2 linked regions of the Vreelandella piezotolerans genome follow. The protein of the gene in region 1 binds, or shares a complex with, the protein of each later gene. Links are inferred from orthologs where the notes say so. Each region holds a gene or a part of one and is shown on either strand. Other genes may lie near its edges. The genes, in order: smc and GYM47_RS14280.

Evidence for each region.
Region 2: the proteins of smc (region 1) and GYM47_RS14280 are in contact, whole or in part, in a crystal structure (PDB 3ZGX), measured with the Bacillus subtilis proteins. The link is inferred for Vreelandella piezotolerans from one-to-one orthologs.

Annotation. Positions count from the first base shown.
Region 1 is NZ_CP048602.1:809,241-822,898, reverse strand. The notes cover bases 3,882-7,939. They hold smc (chromosome segregation protein SMC), read right to left. Parts: upstream 7,583-7,939; coding sequence 4,082-7,582; downstream 3,882-4,081. Other genes in these bases: ccmI (c-type cytochrome biogenesis protein CcmI), read right to left, coding at 7,616-7,939. In the rest of the region: NAD-dependent DNA ligase LigA, read right to left, coding at 1-1,659; cell division protein ZipA, read right to left, coding at 1,748-3,490; more of ccmI, read right to left, coding at 7,940-8,857; GYM47_RS03775 (cytochrome c-type biogenesis protein), read right to left, coding at 8,854-9,324; GYM47_RS03770 (DsbE family thiol:disulfide interchange protein), read right to left, coding at 9,315-9,842; GYM47_RS03765 (heme lyase CcmF/NrfE family subunit), read right to left, coding at 9,839-11,845; cytochrome c maturation protein CcmE, read right to left, coding at 11,896-12,405; heme exporter protein CcmD, read right to left, coding at 12,395-12,649; GYM47_RS03750 (heme ABC transporter permease), read right to left, coding at 12,649-13,389; heme exporter protein CcmB, read right to left, coding at 13,404-13,658. UniProt on the Bacillus subtilis protein: Required for chromosome condensation and partitioning.
Region 2 is NZ_CP048602.1:3,110,383-3,113,139, reverse strand. It holds GYM47_RS14280 (segregation and condensation protein A), read left to right. Parts: upstream 1-774; coding sequence 775-1,740; downstream 1,741-2,757. Other genes in the region: rluB (23S rRNA pseudouridine(2605) synthase RluB), read left to right, coding at 2,524-2,757; scpB (SMC-Scp complex subunit ScpB), read left to right, coding at 1,737-2,537; radD (DNA repair helicase RadD), read left to right, coding at 1-708. UniProt on the Bacillus subtilis protein: Participates in chromosomal partition during cell division. May act via the formation of a condensin-like complex containing Smc and ScpB that pull DNA away from mid-cell into both cell halves.

The sequences.
Region 1 (13,658 bases):
GGCCTCCAGCGCCGCCAAATCGGCCTCTTGTAACGCTTGCAGCGTACCGAAGTGGTTGGCCACATTGGCCGCCGTGGCCTCGCCCACCTCACGGATGCCCAGCGCGTAGATGAACCGCGCCAGCGTGGTCTGCTTGGCTTTTTCCAGTGCATTGACCAGGTTGGTGGCGGACTTTTCGCCCATGCGCGGCAGGCTCTTCAACGGATCGACGCCAAGGTGGAACAGATCGGCCGGGGTTTTCACCCACGCCTGTTCCACCAGCTGTTCGATCAGCTTCTCCCCCAGGCCGTCGATATCCAGCGCTTTACGGCTGGCGAAGTGTTTTAGCGCCTCTTTACGCTGGGCGGCACAGTAAAGCCCACCGGAGCAGCGCGCCACGGCTTCGCCTTCGATACGTTCGATATCCGAACCGCACACAGGGCAGTGATCTGGAAAAACGATCGCCCGGGCGTCCGCCGGACGCTTCTCTTCATCCACGCGCACGACCTGAGGAATGACGTCGCCCGCGCGGCGAATCGCGACCGTGTCGCCAATCATCACGCCCAGGCGACTAATCTCATCGGCATTGTGCAGCGTGGCATTCGAGACCGTCACCCCGGCGACGGTGACCGGCTCCAACCGGGCGACCGGCGTAATGGCGCCGGTGCGTCCCACCTGAAACTCCACGTCGTTTAGGGTGGTGACCTCTTCCTGAGCGGGGAATTTGAACGCCACCGCCCAACGCGGCGCGCGGGCAACGAAGCCCAGCTCCCGCTGATGGCGCAGGTCGTTGACCTTGATCACCACGCCGTCGATGTCGTAGCCCAGCTGATCGCGCTTAGCACCGAGCTGCTCGCAGTAGTCCGCGACGGCGTCGGGGCCTTGCAGCGTGGTGAGCTCTGTACTGGTGCGAAAACCCAATGTGGATAAACGGGACATTAGCGCACTGTGGGTGGTGTCGCCCAAGTCGGGCTCCAAGCGGGCGGCTTGGTACGCGTGAAACTCCAACGGGCGGGTCGCCGTAATGCGCGGATCGAGCTGGCGCAGGCTACCGGCAGCGGCGTTACGCGGGTTGGCAAACACCTTGCTGCCCTCCTCTCTGGCCCGCTCGTTGAGGGCTTCGAACCCGGCATGGCGCATGATCACTTCGCCGCGCACTTCCAGTAACTCAGGCACCTGTTGGCCCATGAGTTTGAGCGGTACCGAGCGCAGCGTGCGCAGGTTGGAGGTGATGCCCTCCCCGGTGCGGCCATCTCCCCGCGTCGCGCCGCTGACCAGTACGCCCTGCTCATACACCAGCGAAACCGCCGCACCATCCAACTTAGGTTCGCAGCTAAACGCGATCTCGCTGGCTTGGCACTCCAAACGCTCCGCAACGCGCTCGGCAAAGGCCGCGATGTCACCACGGCTAAAGGCGTTATCCAACGACAGCATGGGTATGGCGTGGGCGACTTCGGGGAAGCCCTCTGCCGGGGCGGCACCGACTCGTTGAGTGGGCGAGTCGGGGGAGATCAGCTCGGGGTGCTCGCTCTCTATCTGTTTCAAGCGCTGCAGTTTACGGTCATAGTCCGCATCGGTGAGCGTGGGTTCGTCCAGCACGTAATAACGGTGATTGGCATCATCGAGATCGGCGCGCAGCTGGCTGATCTCTTCCAACAGAGTGGGGTCAGGCTGACTCATTCAGAAATTCCGAAGACAGATAAACGGGTATTCAGTAACAAAAACACCCGCCTTCCAGAAGAAGGCGGGTGTCAGCGCAGTGTGGCGGTTAACGCGCCTGCAGTTGGCGATGCAAACGGTGACGACGTTCGAATTCATGCACCCGCTGACGGGCAAACTCGATGGTTTGTGCCGTCATCACGCTACGGTTTTCGTCTTTCAATTCACCGCCCATATGTCGAACGACGACCATGGCGGTCTCGACCATCGCCTCGAAGGCGGCAGAGCTATCCACCGCGCCGGGTAGCGGCATTAGGAACGTAATACCGGGTGTCACGAACTCGTCCATCTCTTCGATGGGGAACGTGCCGGGCTTGAGCACGTTGACCATGGAGAACTGCAGCTCGCTGTCTGGGCTTTCCGTTTCGAAACGGTGAAATACGCCCATGGTACGGCTATAGCGCAGCCCGCATGCCATGATGAGTTCGAGCAACTTACCGCCATCGAACCCGTCCGGGTCACGGGAAAGAACGCTGATCACCACCATCTCGTCGGCATTGGCCAACGTCTCTTTGGCGTGCTCGCCGTTCACATCGTGACGTAGCGCTTTTTCCAAGGTCGGATGGGCGCGCACCACGTTATCTTGTGTAGCGTAGGTCGTTTCCAGCTCGTCATCGACGCCTTGGTAATGCTCATCGTAATGTCGTGCGCTGTCCTCATACTCATCCCATACGGGCGCCGACTGTGGGACCTCCTGTTTGGCGGCTGCTTCATAGGCAGCGGCCTCTCGGGCTTGAGCCTTCTCTTGTGCGATACGTGCTTTTTCCGCTTCAGCAGCCTGCTTGGCTTCACGGCGCTGTTCGGCTTCCAGCGCTTTACGCTCGGCCTTCTGCTTGGCTAATGCTTCGGCGCGTTTGGCTTTCTCGGCCTTTTTGATCGCTCTCTCTTTACGGCGCTCAATGATGCGGCGTTTGAACGAGCGTCCAATACCTTCGAAATCGACCAAGCGGTACTCGTCGATTTCGTCGTCCAGCTCACGGTCGCCAACGGTCTCATCACGCAGTTGCCGACGTTTGGGAGCGTCAGCGGCGTGCTTGGCAAAAACGGCGTCCTCTGGCTCAGCGCGCAGCACCGGTTCAGGATCGGGAGTCGGTGTCGGCTCATCGTCAGCGGCTTCTTTCGCTGTGGGCGCTTCGGCCGTCTTAGGCATGTCAGGCTGAGTGGTTGGCAGCTCATCGGCCGATGCCGTTACAGCGGGCTCTTCTTCGGCCGAAGCGCTCATGGCAGGTGCGCTGCTGGAGGCCTTGACGGGGTCAGGCGTTGCCGCAGGCGTTGGCTGAGTCGCCGCAGGCATTGGCTGGGTCGGCTCTGCATCGACAGACACAGACGGTGGGGGTGCCGTTACCTCTGCGTCGTCTTTGGCAAACACACTCGGCTCGCGACGGAGCTCTGGTTTCACTTCTTGAGCTGCCGCGTGCCGTTCGGCAGGCCCGGGGGCAGCAGGCTCGGGACGAGACGTGGTTTTACTAGAGGGTTTACTGAACGAACGACGGAAATCCGACAGCACTTTGGAAGGGCCAGGGTGCTCTTGGCGTTTGAGCTTGGGCTTTTGTCCCAGCCCGCTATAGTCGGCGGGTTTAACGACCCGAGCACCGCCGTTGGGCAGCTCCCAATTGATCTCGGCTTCTTTCGCCTCGTCGTCTAACTCTTCCAACTTCGCGGTAGGCAAATCTTTTACCGCTTGGTCTAGCCGGGGCACACGACGCTGACGCTGGAGCCTACGCACACCGTCGACAACGATTAGCGAAACCAGTGCCAGTCCTAGAATGATTAACCACTCTCTTAATTCCATGTCGAGCATTCCATGGGTCATCTAACCGGTTACTAGGGCACAGTGCGCGGCACTGCGCCAGAATATGGGAACCTTCTTATAAATCGATATTTAGCACCAAGCATAGCGCGGTTGCTACGAAAAGAGCCAATTTTTGCTGATTTTCACACGTTTGAGCCGCTATGAACGTTTTTTAGGCGAATTTTTCGACCTTATCAACCAGCAAAAGTGCCCATCGCGTTATTTCATCTCTTTAAATAGTGTTTGAACACACCCTGCAAGGGGAAGCCATTACCTGCTTCAATCACTCTATTTAAACGTTATGCTAGTGAATGTTATTCACTATCGCTAGTTTCTTATTAATCCTTTGCGCTTTCGACGGCAGGCTAGGCAGACGAAACGTAACAATAACGCTTTCATGCGGGCGCCTACTCCCACCTCGAGCCGCCCAGGCTCATTGTCAGCAACCCATTGTTATTAAAAGATTTAATTGTCAACGACCTGATCAACGCTGGGTGTTATCAAACGCTGACCAGCAGCGCTCGGCACATGACACGAGCAAATAAGGAAACTCTTGGGAAACCGCGCCCAACATCGTCTCGAACCATGGCCCTACTCGACCAGTTCTGCCGCTTCATCGATCCCCACGGACACCAGCCGTGAGACACCAGGCTCTTGCATGGTGACCCCCATCAGGCGCTCGGCAGCCTCCATGGCGATCTTGTTATGAGTGATGTAGATGAACTGCACGCTTTCCGACATCTCTTTAACGAGCTTGGCGTAGCGGCCCACGTTGGCGTCATCCAGTGGCGCATCGACTTCGTCCAGCATACAAAACGGGGCTGGATTGAGCTGGAAGATGGCAAACACCAGCGACAGCGCGGTCAGCGCTTTCTCGCCCCCTGACAGCAAGTGAATGGTGCTGTTCTTCTTGCCCGGCGGGCGAGCCATGATGGCCACGCCGGTTTCCAATAAATCGTCACCGGTGAGCGTCAACCACGCCGCCCCACCGCCAAATACGCGAGGAAAGAGGGTTTGCAACCCGTTATTCACCTGATCGAACGTTTCCCGGAAACGCACGCGGGTCTCTTGGTCAATCCGTTTGATCGCCCGCTCCAGCGTGTCGAGCGCTTCGGAAAGCTCGGCATGCTGGGCTTCGAGGTAATTACGCCGCTCGGCCTGCTGGTCGTACTCCTCGATCGCGGCGAGGTTGATCGCCCCCAGTCGGCGGATCTTTTCCGAGGTGCTCTCCAAGCGCTCTTGCCACGCTGGCTCACTGGCATCGCTGGGCAGCGTGCTGGCGAGCGCATCGGCATCGTGGCCTAGTTCTGCTAACTGCTCATCCTGGGTGGCGGCTTTGAGCGCCAGCGCCTGCACCTCCATACGGCGCTGCTGGAGCTGTTCGCGGCTCTGTTCCAGATTGCGCTCATGCTGCTGGCGGGCTAGTTCGTCGTTACGCAGCTGCTCGGCCAAGGTTTGAGCTTGCTGGCGCGTCTCGTTGAGCCGCCGCTCCTGCTGTTCGCGCTGGTGAAGCAGCTCTTCGAGCTCCTCAGCGGCCAGCTCGTCGGGCTCGACCAGCATTTCGCGAGACTCTTCCAACTCGGCAATACGCAGCGAGAGGCGCTCTTCGGTATCGCTTGAACGGGCCTCCTGAGCGCGCAGGCTGTCGCGCTCGGCTTTTAAGCGCTCACGCTCCAGGGCCAACGCCTGCTGACGCGCTTTGAGCGGGGCATACTGTTGGTTGAGCTGCTCGCGCTGCTCACGCTGGCGGTGGCGCTGTTCGGCGCTGGTTTCGCGGGCTTCTGCGGCGGTTTCCAGTTGCTCCATGGCCGTGTGCCAACGAGCGCGCTGCTCTTCTAAAGTAAGCGTTAACTCCGCCTCATCTTCTTGCAGTTGCGCCAGTTCGTCGTCCAGCTCCATGGCGCGGCTGGAGAGATGCTCAAGGCGTTGGGCAAGCCGCTGCTCTTGCACCGCTAGCTGTTGGCGGGTGGCGGCGTGGTCGCGCTCCTGCTCCGCCTGCTGCTCACGGGTCAGTTCTAACGTTTCAATCGTCTCGTTGGCGGCTTCGCACTGTTCATCCAAGAGCGCCAGCGCCTCTTCCGCCCGCTCACGCTCTGCGGCCAGCTCCTCAAAGCGACGACGCGTCACCAGTAGCGCATCGACGCCTTCGCCATTGGATTGCTGATGCAGCCAACCGCGACCGCGCCATACGCCGTCTTGGCTAACCACACTCTCACCGGGAGCAAGCGTAGGCAACAACGCTTCCGCCGCGTCAGCAGTATCAACATAGTGAATACTCGCCAACCACTCCGTTAGCGCGCCCGCGCCTTTCACCAAATCGCTGAGGCGATGGCCTGCGCCCGCCGTGGCTGTGGAAGGCGACGCTTGATCAATCAAGCACCACTCTGTCGCCAGCGCTTCGGGCAGCGCGTTTAGCTGATGGGCGGCTACCAGTCGGGCGTTTAACCAAGGGGCGAGTAGCCAGGAAATAACCCGCTCCCAGCCTTGGCTGACCGAAATGGCTTCACCCAAGCGGGGGGCATCAGCAAGGCCATGAGCGGCAAGTGTTTCGCTTAGCTGAGGGTCGTGATCGGCCAGGGCGGCATCCATCAGCGCCTGCAGCGAAGCAAGTTCACCCTGCTGCTGGCTAAGCGCAGCGCGTTGCTCGTCGCGGGAGGTTACCGCTTGCTGGTAGGCGCTTTTGGCATCGCTGTAGCGCTGCTGCCACTGTTCTCGCTCCACTTGGAAGGCGTCGGCACGTTGGTCGGCTTCTTCCAGGCGGGCTTGGTATTCGGCGTGCTCGTTTTGTAGCGCAGTCATGTCGGCCAGCTCGCCGCGCTGCTGGCGGCGGCGTTGCCCCTCAGCCTGCAAACGGGCAATACGCTGCTCTAAATCACGCAGTTGGTCTTGGCTACGGTCGGCATCGCGGCTGGCCTCACGCCAGCGGTTTTCGGCGTCGGCCCACTGCTGTTCGGCGGCTTCCAGCGCTGGCGTTGCGTCGGCCAGGGTCTGCTCGAGCATTTCGAGCTGCTCTTCCAGCGCTTCGTGCTCGGGCAGCAGCTCCTCAAAGCGCTCGTCGATCACCGCGAGCCGCTCTTGGTCGCCCTCGCTGACCTGGCGCTGCTCGTCGAGATCCCGTCGGGCGGTGGCAATGTCGTTAGCCAGCTGTGCTTCGCGGCTGCGGCGGTGGGCTTGATCCTGCTCTAAGCGGGCAATGCGCGTGGTGGTTTCATAAAACTGCTGCTGGTGGCGGTCCAACACGTCGGCCAGCTCGTCGTGCTGTTCGCGGGCCTGCTCCAGGCGGGTTTCGCACTGACGTACGCCAAACACGTCTTTCTCGACGGCAATTTCCAGCTCGCGGACACGGCTCTCTTGGTGAGACTGTTCGGCCCGCAGGGTGCGGCCGCGCAGCAGCGCCAACTCGCCTTTTAAGCGGTACTCTTGCTGTTTGAGCTCTTGGTAACGCTTGGCGGCTTCCGCTTGGCGCTTGAGGCGTTCGAGCTGTTTATCCAGCTCTTCGCGAATATCGTCCAGGCGCTCCAGGTTCTCCTGGGTGCGCCGCATGCGGTTTTCGGTTTCCCGACGGCGCTCTTTGTACTTGGAGATCCCCGCGGCTTCTTCGAGTGTGGCACGCAGGTCGTCGGGGCGCGCTTCGATCAGTCGCGAGATCATCCCCTGGCCGATAATGGCGTAGGAGCGCGGGCCTAGGCCGGTCCCCATGAACAGGTCGGCGATATCCCGGCGGCGGCACTTCTGGCCGTTGAAGAAGTAGTTGGACTGACCATCCCGGGTCACTAGGCGTTTGACGGCAATTTCTGAGTACTGGGCGTATAAACCGCCCATACCGCCATCGCGGTTATCGAACTTCAGCTCGATAGAAGCCTGCCCTACCGGCTTACGCCCGGTAGAGCCGTTGAAAATAACGTCGGCCATGGATTCGCCGCGCAGGGTTTTGGCGGAGGACTCCCCCATCACCCAGCGCACGGCGTCGATAATATTGGATTTACCGCAGCCGTTGGGCCCAACGATGGCCGTCATGTTGCCATCGAAGGGCACGGTGACCGGATCGACAAAGGACTTGAACCCAACGAGACGTATAGAGGTTAAGCGCATTGCGACCCTTAGCAGCGGTAGCTTACGTGGTGGTTATTCAAAAACACGGTTGATAACGACATTGGCGGTAGCGTCTTCGCGAATGGGGCCGACGCTAACGCTCTCCAAATCGCCAAACAGATCCCCAGGCTGCGGCGTGGCCTGCCCAGATTCCGAGACACGCACCACCAGGCGCGCTTCACGCACCTGAGAGATTTGCGCTTGCGGCGACATGGCAGCGGCGTCGTCCAGCACCACGGTCATCGGCAGCTCAGAGACCCGAGCGCGGGTCACCGCCAGCGGCGGCAGCTCGCCATCGATGTCCCGTGCGGTAATGAACACCGTCGCATCGTCGCTGACACGGTCTGCCAGCGCCTCATCCAACGAGACGCTCACCCGCACGCCTTGGCCCTGAGCGGCGGCAGATGGCTCCGGTGCGACGCCCATGCGCTCTTGGGCCACCCGGATACCCTCACGCAGGGAAGCAGCCGTCTCTGGGTCTGAAATATTGGCAACGGCACGGCGCCAACGGTCGACGGCCGTTTCATAATCACCGTTATCGAAGGCGTGAATGCCCAGAAGCCCCAACACGGTGGGCTGACGGGGGTCTAGCTCAAGCGTTTCATCGACCAGCGCCTGTACCTCGGGCGTTAACTCCCGCTCGGCCATGAAGAAGCGGAGCTGCGCCAACTGAGCGAGCAGCGGCGGAATGCGCCCTTCGATGGCGATCAAGCGCTCCAGCGCATCGACCGCTTTGTCAGGCTGACCGGTATCCCGGTAGAGTGGAAACAGCGAGCTCCACACGTTGGGGTTGTTAGGCTGGCGCTCGGCTTCGGCTTCCATGCGCTCCAGGAACATCATCAACGAGCCTTCCGGGTCGTTTCTGATCTCTTCTTGAATCGCGTAGAGCGTCAGGTCTCCTTCGGCACCGTTTTGCTGATACCAAAACGTACTGGCACCCACCACCGCTACCATGACCAGCGGCACCACCAGCCGTCCAGCGCTCGCAGCTTTCAGCGGCCGCTTGGCCTGAGTGGCGGTGTCTTCCAGCAGGCTGCGCTCTAGCTCTAGGCGATCTTCATTAAAACGAGCGTCGTCGATGTCGCCACGCTCGCGTGCCGCTTCCAGGGACGCCATGCGCCGCTGGAAAATCGCCACGTTCTGCTCGGCAGACGTATCGTTGGCTTCAAAGTGATCTAGCTGGTCGCGCAGAACGCGGGCACCGCGCATGGGGGCAATCAGCAGCCATAGAGCAGGTAATAACAGTAGTGCAATCGCTATCCAGAGCGGTGTCATGAAGACCTCTCGCGGTTGATCAGAGCATCCAAGCGGGCGCGCTCTTCGGCGCTCAACGCTTTCGCAGACGCATTCCGTCGAGCACGCACCATCAGTACGACCACGAGCGTGCCGAGGACGAACAGACCGATGGGCAGCCCCCACAGCAGGTAGGTGCGGTTTTCCAGGCGCGGGTTGTAGAGGATGTACTCCCCAAAACGCTGCACCATGTGATTGATGATTTCGATATCCGACTGACCATCTTGAAGCAGCTGATAGACCCGCTCGCGCATATCACCAGAGATCGGCGCATCAGAGTCATCGATAGCCTGGTTTTCGCATAACGGGCAGCGCATGGAGGCCGTGAGGTCACGGTAGCGCTGCTCCATCACCGGGTCGTCGAACTCGCGAACTTCAATGCCTGCCGCCACGACACTGCCCGCCAGTGCCAGCAGCATCACGGCGAAGATCCCACGCATTAACGCCATTTTTCTACCTCCGGCAGGATGCGCTCACGAACGTCTTCAGGTGACACGTATCCTTTATGGTGGTATCGGATCACGCCTGCGGCATCCACCAAAAACGTCTCAGGCGCACCATAAACACCGAGGTCGAAACCCAGGCTGCCCTCGGGGTCGAACACGTTGACCTCGAACGGGTCACCGAACTCGCTCAAAAACTCTAGCCCCTTTTCACGGGTGTCCCGGTAGTTGATGCCGACCATACGAATGCCGTGATCGGCGAGCTCTAAAAGCTGGGGCATCTCCTGCTTACATGCAGGGCACCACTCACCCCAGACATTGACCAGCGTGACCTCCCCCATCATCAGCGTTTGATCCACTTGGCGATCAGCATCGCGTAGCGTGGTGGCTTCGAATACGGGAAACTCACGTGCCATCAGCGCAGAGTCACGCTGCGACGGATCGCGCCCCAACCCTTGGTACAGAAACAGCGCGATACCGAGAAAGCCAATCGGCAGGAGTAAAAGCAGCAGGCGTCGTGTCATACCATAGCCTCCTGAGACGACGAACGATCCGTCCGAGCGGGAGCTGTCTGGCGACTCGCGACACGACGATAGCGTTTATCCACAACGGCTAGAACGCCGCCGAAGGCCATGAGCAGGCCGCCTAACCACAGCCAGCGCACAAACGGCTTGTACTGGACGCGCATGGCATAGCTGCCGTCGCCCAGGTCTTCACCCATGGCCACATAGAGGTCGCGGAACAAACCAGGGCGCAGCGCAACTTGGGTCATGGGCATGCCGGTGGCGAGGTAAAGGCGCTTCTCGGGGCGCATCACGAAGCTGCGTCCCTCGTCCCCGCGCTGTACCTGAATGATCGAAGTATCGGCCAGGAAGTTGGGGCCACGTCGGTTGGTGAGTTCCGTCATGGTGAACTGATAGCCCGCCACTTCCACGGTGGTGCCCGGCGACATGCGCACGTTGCGTTCGATGTTGTAATTCGAAACGACGGCAACGCCCACGATGGTCACCGCAATGCCCACGTGGCCCAGCACCATTCCCCAATAAGAGAGCGAGAGCTTGCGCAGCCCGGCGACAAACGAGCTGGCGTGACGGGTCTTGTCGAACAGGTCGCGCACCATGGGCAGCACGATCCATAGCGCCGACACGATTCCCAATGACACCCACAAATTCCATTCGCCGCCGTAGACCAACGGCATGGCTACACCCAGCACGATGGCAGCTGCTGCTGCGAGACCTAGCTTCCGCCACAGCTCACGACCGCTCATGCTTTTCCAACGCGCCACCGGCCCCAAGCCCATGAAGACACACATCACCACGGTGAGCGGTACGAACAGCGCATTGAAGTAAGGCGGGCCTACGCTGATTTTACCCAGCCCCAAAGAGTCCAGAATCAGCGGGTATACGGTGCCCAGCAGCACCGTGACGGTCATGATGACCAGCAGGATGTTGTTGATCAGCAGCAGGGAGTCCCGCGAAAGCCAGTTGAACCCCACTTTATGGCTGACGCGCGGTGCACGCAGTGCAAACACCAGCAGCGATAGCGTGACGGTGATTGCCAGCAGCATCAGGATGAAGAAGCCACGCGAGGGGTCATTGGCAAAGGCATGGACCGAGGTCAGTACGCCCGAGCGCACCAAGAAGGTGCCCATCAGCGACAGCGAGAACGTCGAGATCGCCAGCAACACCGTCCAGCTCTTGAACGAGCCACGTTTTTCGGTCACCGCCAGCGAGTGAACCAGTGCCGTGCCCGTTAGCCAGGGCAATAGCGAAGCGTTCTCCACCGGGTCCCAGAACCACCAGCCGCCCCAGCCAAGCTCGTAGTAGGCCCACCAGCTGCCGAGTGCGATCCCGACGGTGAGAAACGCCCAGGCCACGTTGGTCCAGGGGCGCGCCCAGCGGGTCCAAGCGGCGTCTAAGCGCCCGCCCAGCAGGGCGGCAATCGCGAAAGCAAACACCACCGAAAAGCCCACATAACCCATGTAGAGCATCGGCGGGTGAACCACTAGGCCAAAATCCTGCAACAGCGGATTCAAGTCGGCGCCATCTTGCGGCATGTTCGGCAGCAAGCGCTCGAAGGGGTTGGAGGTCATCAAAATGAAGAGCAAGAAGCCCACACACACCATGCCCATGATGCCCTGCACTCTGGCCACCATGTCGCGGGGCAAGTCGCCCGAGAAGACCGATGCCGCGAATCCCCAACCCGCCAGCATCAAGCTCCATAGCAGCACCGAGCCTTCATGGTTACCCCACACGGCGCTGAATTTGTAGTACCAGGGCAGCAGAGAGTTGGAGTTGTTAGCGACATTAGCCACGCTGAAATCGTCCAGCATGTAGCTGGCGGTCAAGCAGAGGTAGGCAATGGTCACAAACAGGAATTGGCCGATGGCCATGGGACGACCATAGGCCATCCACAGCGGGCGACGCGTGGCAGCCCCGGCAAGCGGCATCACCGCCTGAACCACCGCCATGAGTAGCGCGATGACCAGGGCAAAGTGGCCGATTTCAGGAATGATCTTAATCAACATGGGTGCTCCGAATTAGCATCAGGCTTTATCGCACAGCGTGCGTGCAGTCGTTAATAGTCGCTTCCTTCTGGGGAGCCTTCCTGCTCTAGGCGCTTGCCCACTTCGGCAGCTTTCGCTTGAAAGTCTGCCGGGGAGTAGCCTGCTTCTTCCAATGCCTGCGCCACTTCGGGCGGCATGTAGTTTTCATCGTGGCGTGCCAACACCTTATCGGCGTAGAGTCGGCCATCGGCCTGCAGTTCGCCGACCACCACCACGCCCTGCCCTTCACGGAATAGGTCCGGCAGAATACCGCTGTAGTAGACCTCTAGATCATCCACGTAGTCAGTCACCACGAACTCAACATCGAGGCTTTCCGGGTCGCGGGACACAGAGCCCTCTTTGACCATGCCCCCCGCGCGAATTTGGCGCTCCATGGGGGCATCGCCTTGGGCAATTTGTACCGGGCTGAAAAACAGATTGATGTTGGCGCGCAGCGCATACAGGGTGAGCCCCACCGCAATGGCGGTGAGCGACAATAGCCCTAAGATAACAAACAGCTTCTGTTTACGTTTAGGCGTCATAGTGAACGTCCTTCTGAGCAGAGTTAACTGGCTCTTGCAGGGGCTGCGCGTGCGATGGCTGAGCGTTGCGCTGGGCATTTTCACGACGCGCCCGGCGCTTTACCACGTTGAGTAGCTGGCGGCGCTCCTGACGTGCGTGCCACACGATCATTAGCATCAACAGCGCAGTAACTCCCCAGGCAGCCCACACGTAGACCGCGTGACCGCCCATGGCAAAAAATTCGTTTAGCGAGGAAAAGGCCATTAGTTCGTCTCCTCGGCAAGCTCGCGCACCCAGCGCTTATTGGCTTCACGACGCAGAATTTCGCTACGCGTGCGCATCAGCGTGAGGGCAATAAAAAAGCTGTAAAAGCCCAATACCATGATCAGCAGCGGTGCCCACATGTCCATGGTCATGGCAGAGCGCCCTGTAATCGTGAAAGTGGCGGGCTGGTGAAGGGTGTACCACCAATCCACTGAGTACTTAATAATCGGAATATTGATCACGCCAACCATCGCTAGCACAGACGCGGCACGGGAGCCGCTATCGCGGCTGCTAAACGCACCGCGCAAGGCAATTACGCCCAGGTAGAGAAACAGCAGAATCAGCATGGAGGTAAGCCGTGCATCCCACATCCACCAGGTTCCCCAGGTGGGCACGCCCCATACTGCGCCCGAAAAAAGCGCTACGAAGGTCATCGCGGCACCCAGCGGGGCCATCACGGTGGCGACCATATCCGCCACTTTGATCTTCCAGACCATGAATACCAGCCCGGAGACCGCCATGGAGACAAAGATGGATTGGGCTAGGAACGCAGCGGGTACGTGGACATAAATGATGCGAAAGCTATTGCCCTGCTGATAATCCGCAGGCGCAAAGACGAGCCCCCAAACGGTGCCGACCAGCAGCAACAGCGTTGCCGCTACCCAAAAAAGCGGTTGCAGTTTGGCGCTAATGGCATAGAACCATTTGGGTGATCTTAGTTTGTTGATAAAGGCCCACATGGTGTTCCCGTCCTCTAACCGTTGATGCTGATGCGCAGCGATGCCGCAATGGCCCAGGGTGCCAGCATCAGTGCTAGCGCCAGCAGTGCCCCTAGAATCGCCAGATGAGCGGCCATTCCATCGCCAAAAATAGCGGCTTGTACGGCACCTGCGCCGAAAATCAGTACTGGAATATAGAGCGGCAGCACCAGCAGCGAGAGCAGCACACCGCCCCGCGCCAGCCCCACCGTCAATGCCGCCCCGATGGCGCCAATCAGACTCAAGCTGGC
Region 2 (2,757 bases), 2.3 Mb from region 1 along the record:
TGCCTGATTCTCGACTATGCGGGCAACCCGTGGGATCTCTACGCCCCGGAAGTAGGCGAACCCAAGCCGGATAGCGATAGCGAACCGGTGCAGGTGCCCTGCCCGGAGTGTGGTCACGCGAACCTGTTTTGGGGAAAGCGCGACGGCGAGCTGGTGATCGAGCACTTTGGTCGCCGCTGTCAGGGGCTGGTGGAGGATGACGCAGGGCGGCGCTGCCAGTGTACGTTCCGCTTTCGCTTCAAGGTATGCGATGAGTGCGGCGCCGAGAACGATATTGCCGCCCGCCGCTGTCATGGCTGTGAGAAGCTGCTGGTGGACGCCGACGACAAGCTTAAGGATGCGCTGAAGTTAAAAGATGCCAAAGTGCTGCGCGTCAGCGGCATGCAGTTGGAAGCGACCACCAATGGCCGTGGCCTGCCGCGCCTGAAAGCCACCTACCACGATGAAGATGGCGACAGCCTGAGTGAATGGTTTGCCTTGGAAACTCCAGCCCAGCGTCGCGCGTTTTATGCCGTTTTTTTACGTGCCCACCTGCGCGCGCCAGGTGGTCAATGGCAACCGACGACGCCTGATGAGGTCGTCAACGAGCAGCGCCGATTGCGCCACCCGGATTTCGTGGTGGGGCGAAAGGTGGGTCGTCACTTTCAAATCCGCGACAAGCTGTTCGACTATCAAGGGCGCTATCGTAAAGCCGCCGATGCGGGCTAGATGCCGTGCTAACAGCGCGCTGTTACACTGTCTTTTTTCAACTCATCAATCAAGGATTCGACCCGCGTGAGCGAGACGCCCAGCGCAGCGCCAGAGCAAGACCAAGACGTGGCGGAAGCTACTGCCGAGCCGGTGGTGGAGGCGCTTGGGCGCCTGTTTGATGAGCCCATTACGCAGTTGCCGGAGGATCTCTATATTCCTCCTGAGGCGCTGCGGGTCTTTCTGGAAGCCTTCGAAGGGCCGCTGGACCTGCTGCTCTATTTAATCCGGCGCCAGAACCTGGATATTCTGACCATCAACGTGGCGACCATCACTCATCAGTACATCGAGTACGTAGAGTTGATGAAAGCCATGGAGATCGAGCTGGCGGGAGAGTACCTGCTGATGGCAGCCATGCTGGCGGAGATCAAATCGCGGACGCTGCTACCGCGCCCGCCTAAAGCGGAGGGCGAGGAAGGGGAGGACCCCCGTGCCGAGTTGATTCGCCGCTTACAGGAGTACGAGCGTCTGAAAGAGGCCGCCGAAGCACTGGATACCCTGCCACGCGTCGGCCGAGACTGGTTCAGCGTGCAGGCGGGGTTGCCGCCGCTGGAAACGCGGGTAATCCATCCCGATGTCGAGCTGGACGAGCTGCTAGAGGCGCTGTCCGATATTCTCAAACGCGCCGAGCTGGCTCAGGCCCACCAGATCAGCCGGGAAGTGCTCTCCACCCGCGAGCGAATGCTGAAAATCATGGAACAGCTCAGCCAGGATGGAGAGAGCGGCCGTTATACGCCTTTCGAGGCGCTATTTACTTTAGATGAGGGGCGGGCCGGGGTGGTCGTCACCTTCATGGCGCTTCTGGAGCTCGCCAAAGAGGCCATGATTGAGATCGTTCAAAACGCACCGCTGTCGCCCATTCACGTGCGCGCCCGCCAAGCGGCGCTGGCCGATGAGGAAGAGGGTGCTTTCGAGCGTTTGGAAGAGGAGCAGGGCGATGCCGCCTCGGCATTCGAAGAGTCTGCGTTTGAACCTGACGAGGAGTCGCGGTGAGAGACACCACGTTAGATGACATCATTGAAGCGGCGCTGCTAGCGGCGGGGGAGCCGCTGCCGGTCGAGCGCCTGGAAACGCTCTTTTTAGAAGAGGAGTGCCCCAGCCGAAAAGCGCTGAGGGAAGCGCTGTCGCGGCTGGCGCTGCGCCACGAGAATGGCGCGCTGGAACTGGTCGAGACTGCCTCGGGCTTTCAGCTACGTATTCGTCCACGCTTGGCTCACTGGGTCTCGCGGCTGTGGGACGAGCGGCCCCAGCGCTATTCGCGAGCGTTGCTGGAAACCCTTGCGCTGATCGCTTACCGCCAGCCGGTGACTCGGGGCGATATCGAAGACGTGCGGGGCGTGAGTGTCAGCAGCTCGATCATTCGTACATTGATGGAGCGCGGCTGGATACGTGTGGTAGGCCACCGGGACGTGCCGGGTCGCCCCGCAGTCTATGCCACCACGCGCAGTTTTCTGGATGACTTCGGTTTGAAAACCCTGGATGCGCTGCCGCCCATGCATACGCTGGTCAACGGCGACGATCACGAAGAGCGCGCCGTCGAAGAGGCGTCGGGTGAACAAAACCCGCCCCCACCACTGGACGAAACGACGGAAAGCGTGCAGGATGCGCCACCCCAGCAAGATGAGAACACGTCGGCAGCGAGTGCCGACCACCACGCCGAGACGGCGTTAACCCAGCCGCTTAGTTTTGCCGATTTAGAGGCACGGCTAGCGGCACGTGCAAAGCGTCAACACGAAGACGCTAGCACGCAGACCAACGATGTGAGGTCAGACGACCATGAGTCAGAGTAACAACACCACGCCCCCCACCAGCGAAAAGCTGCAGAAAGTCCTCGCCCGTGCGGGCCTTGGCTCCCGTCGTGAAATGGAAACCGCCATTGCCGACGGCCGAGTGAAGGTAAATAGCCAGGTCGCCAAACTGGGTGACCGGGTGGAGGCCCGGGACAAGGTCAGTTTCGATGATCGCCCTGTGACGCTGCGCCCGGAAGAGGACGTGCCGCGCCGGGTGATC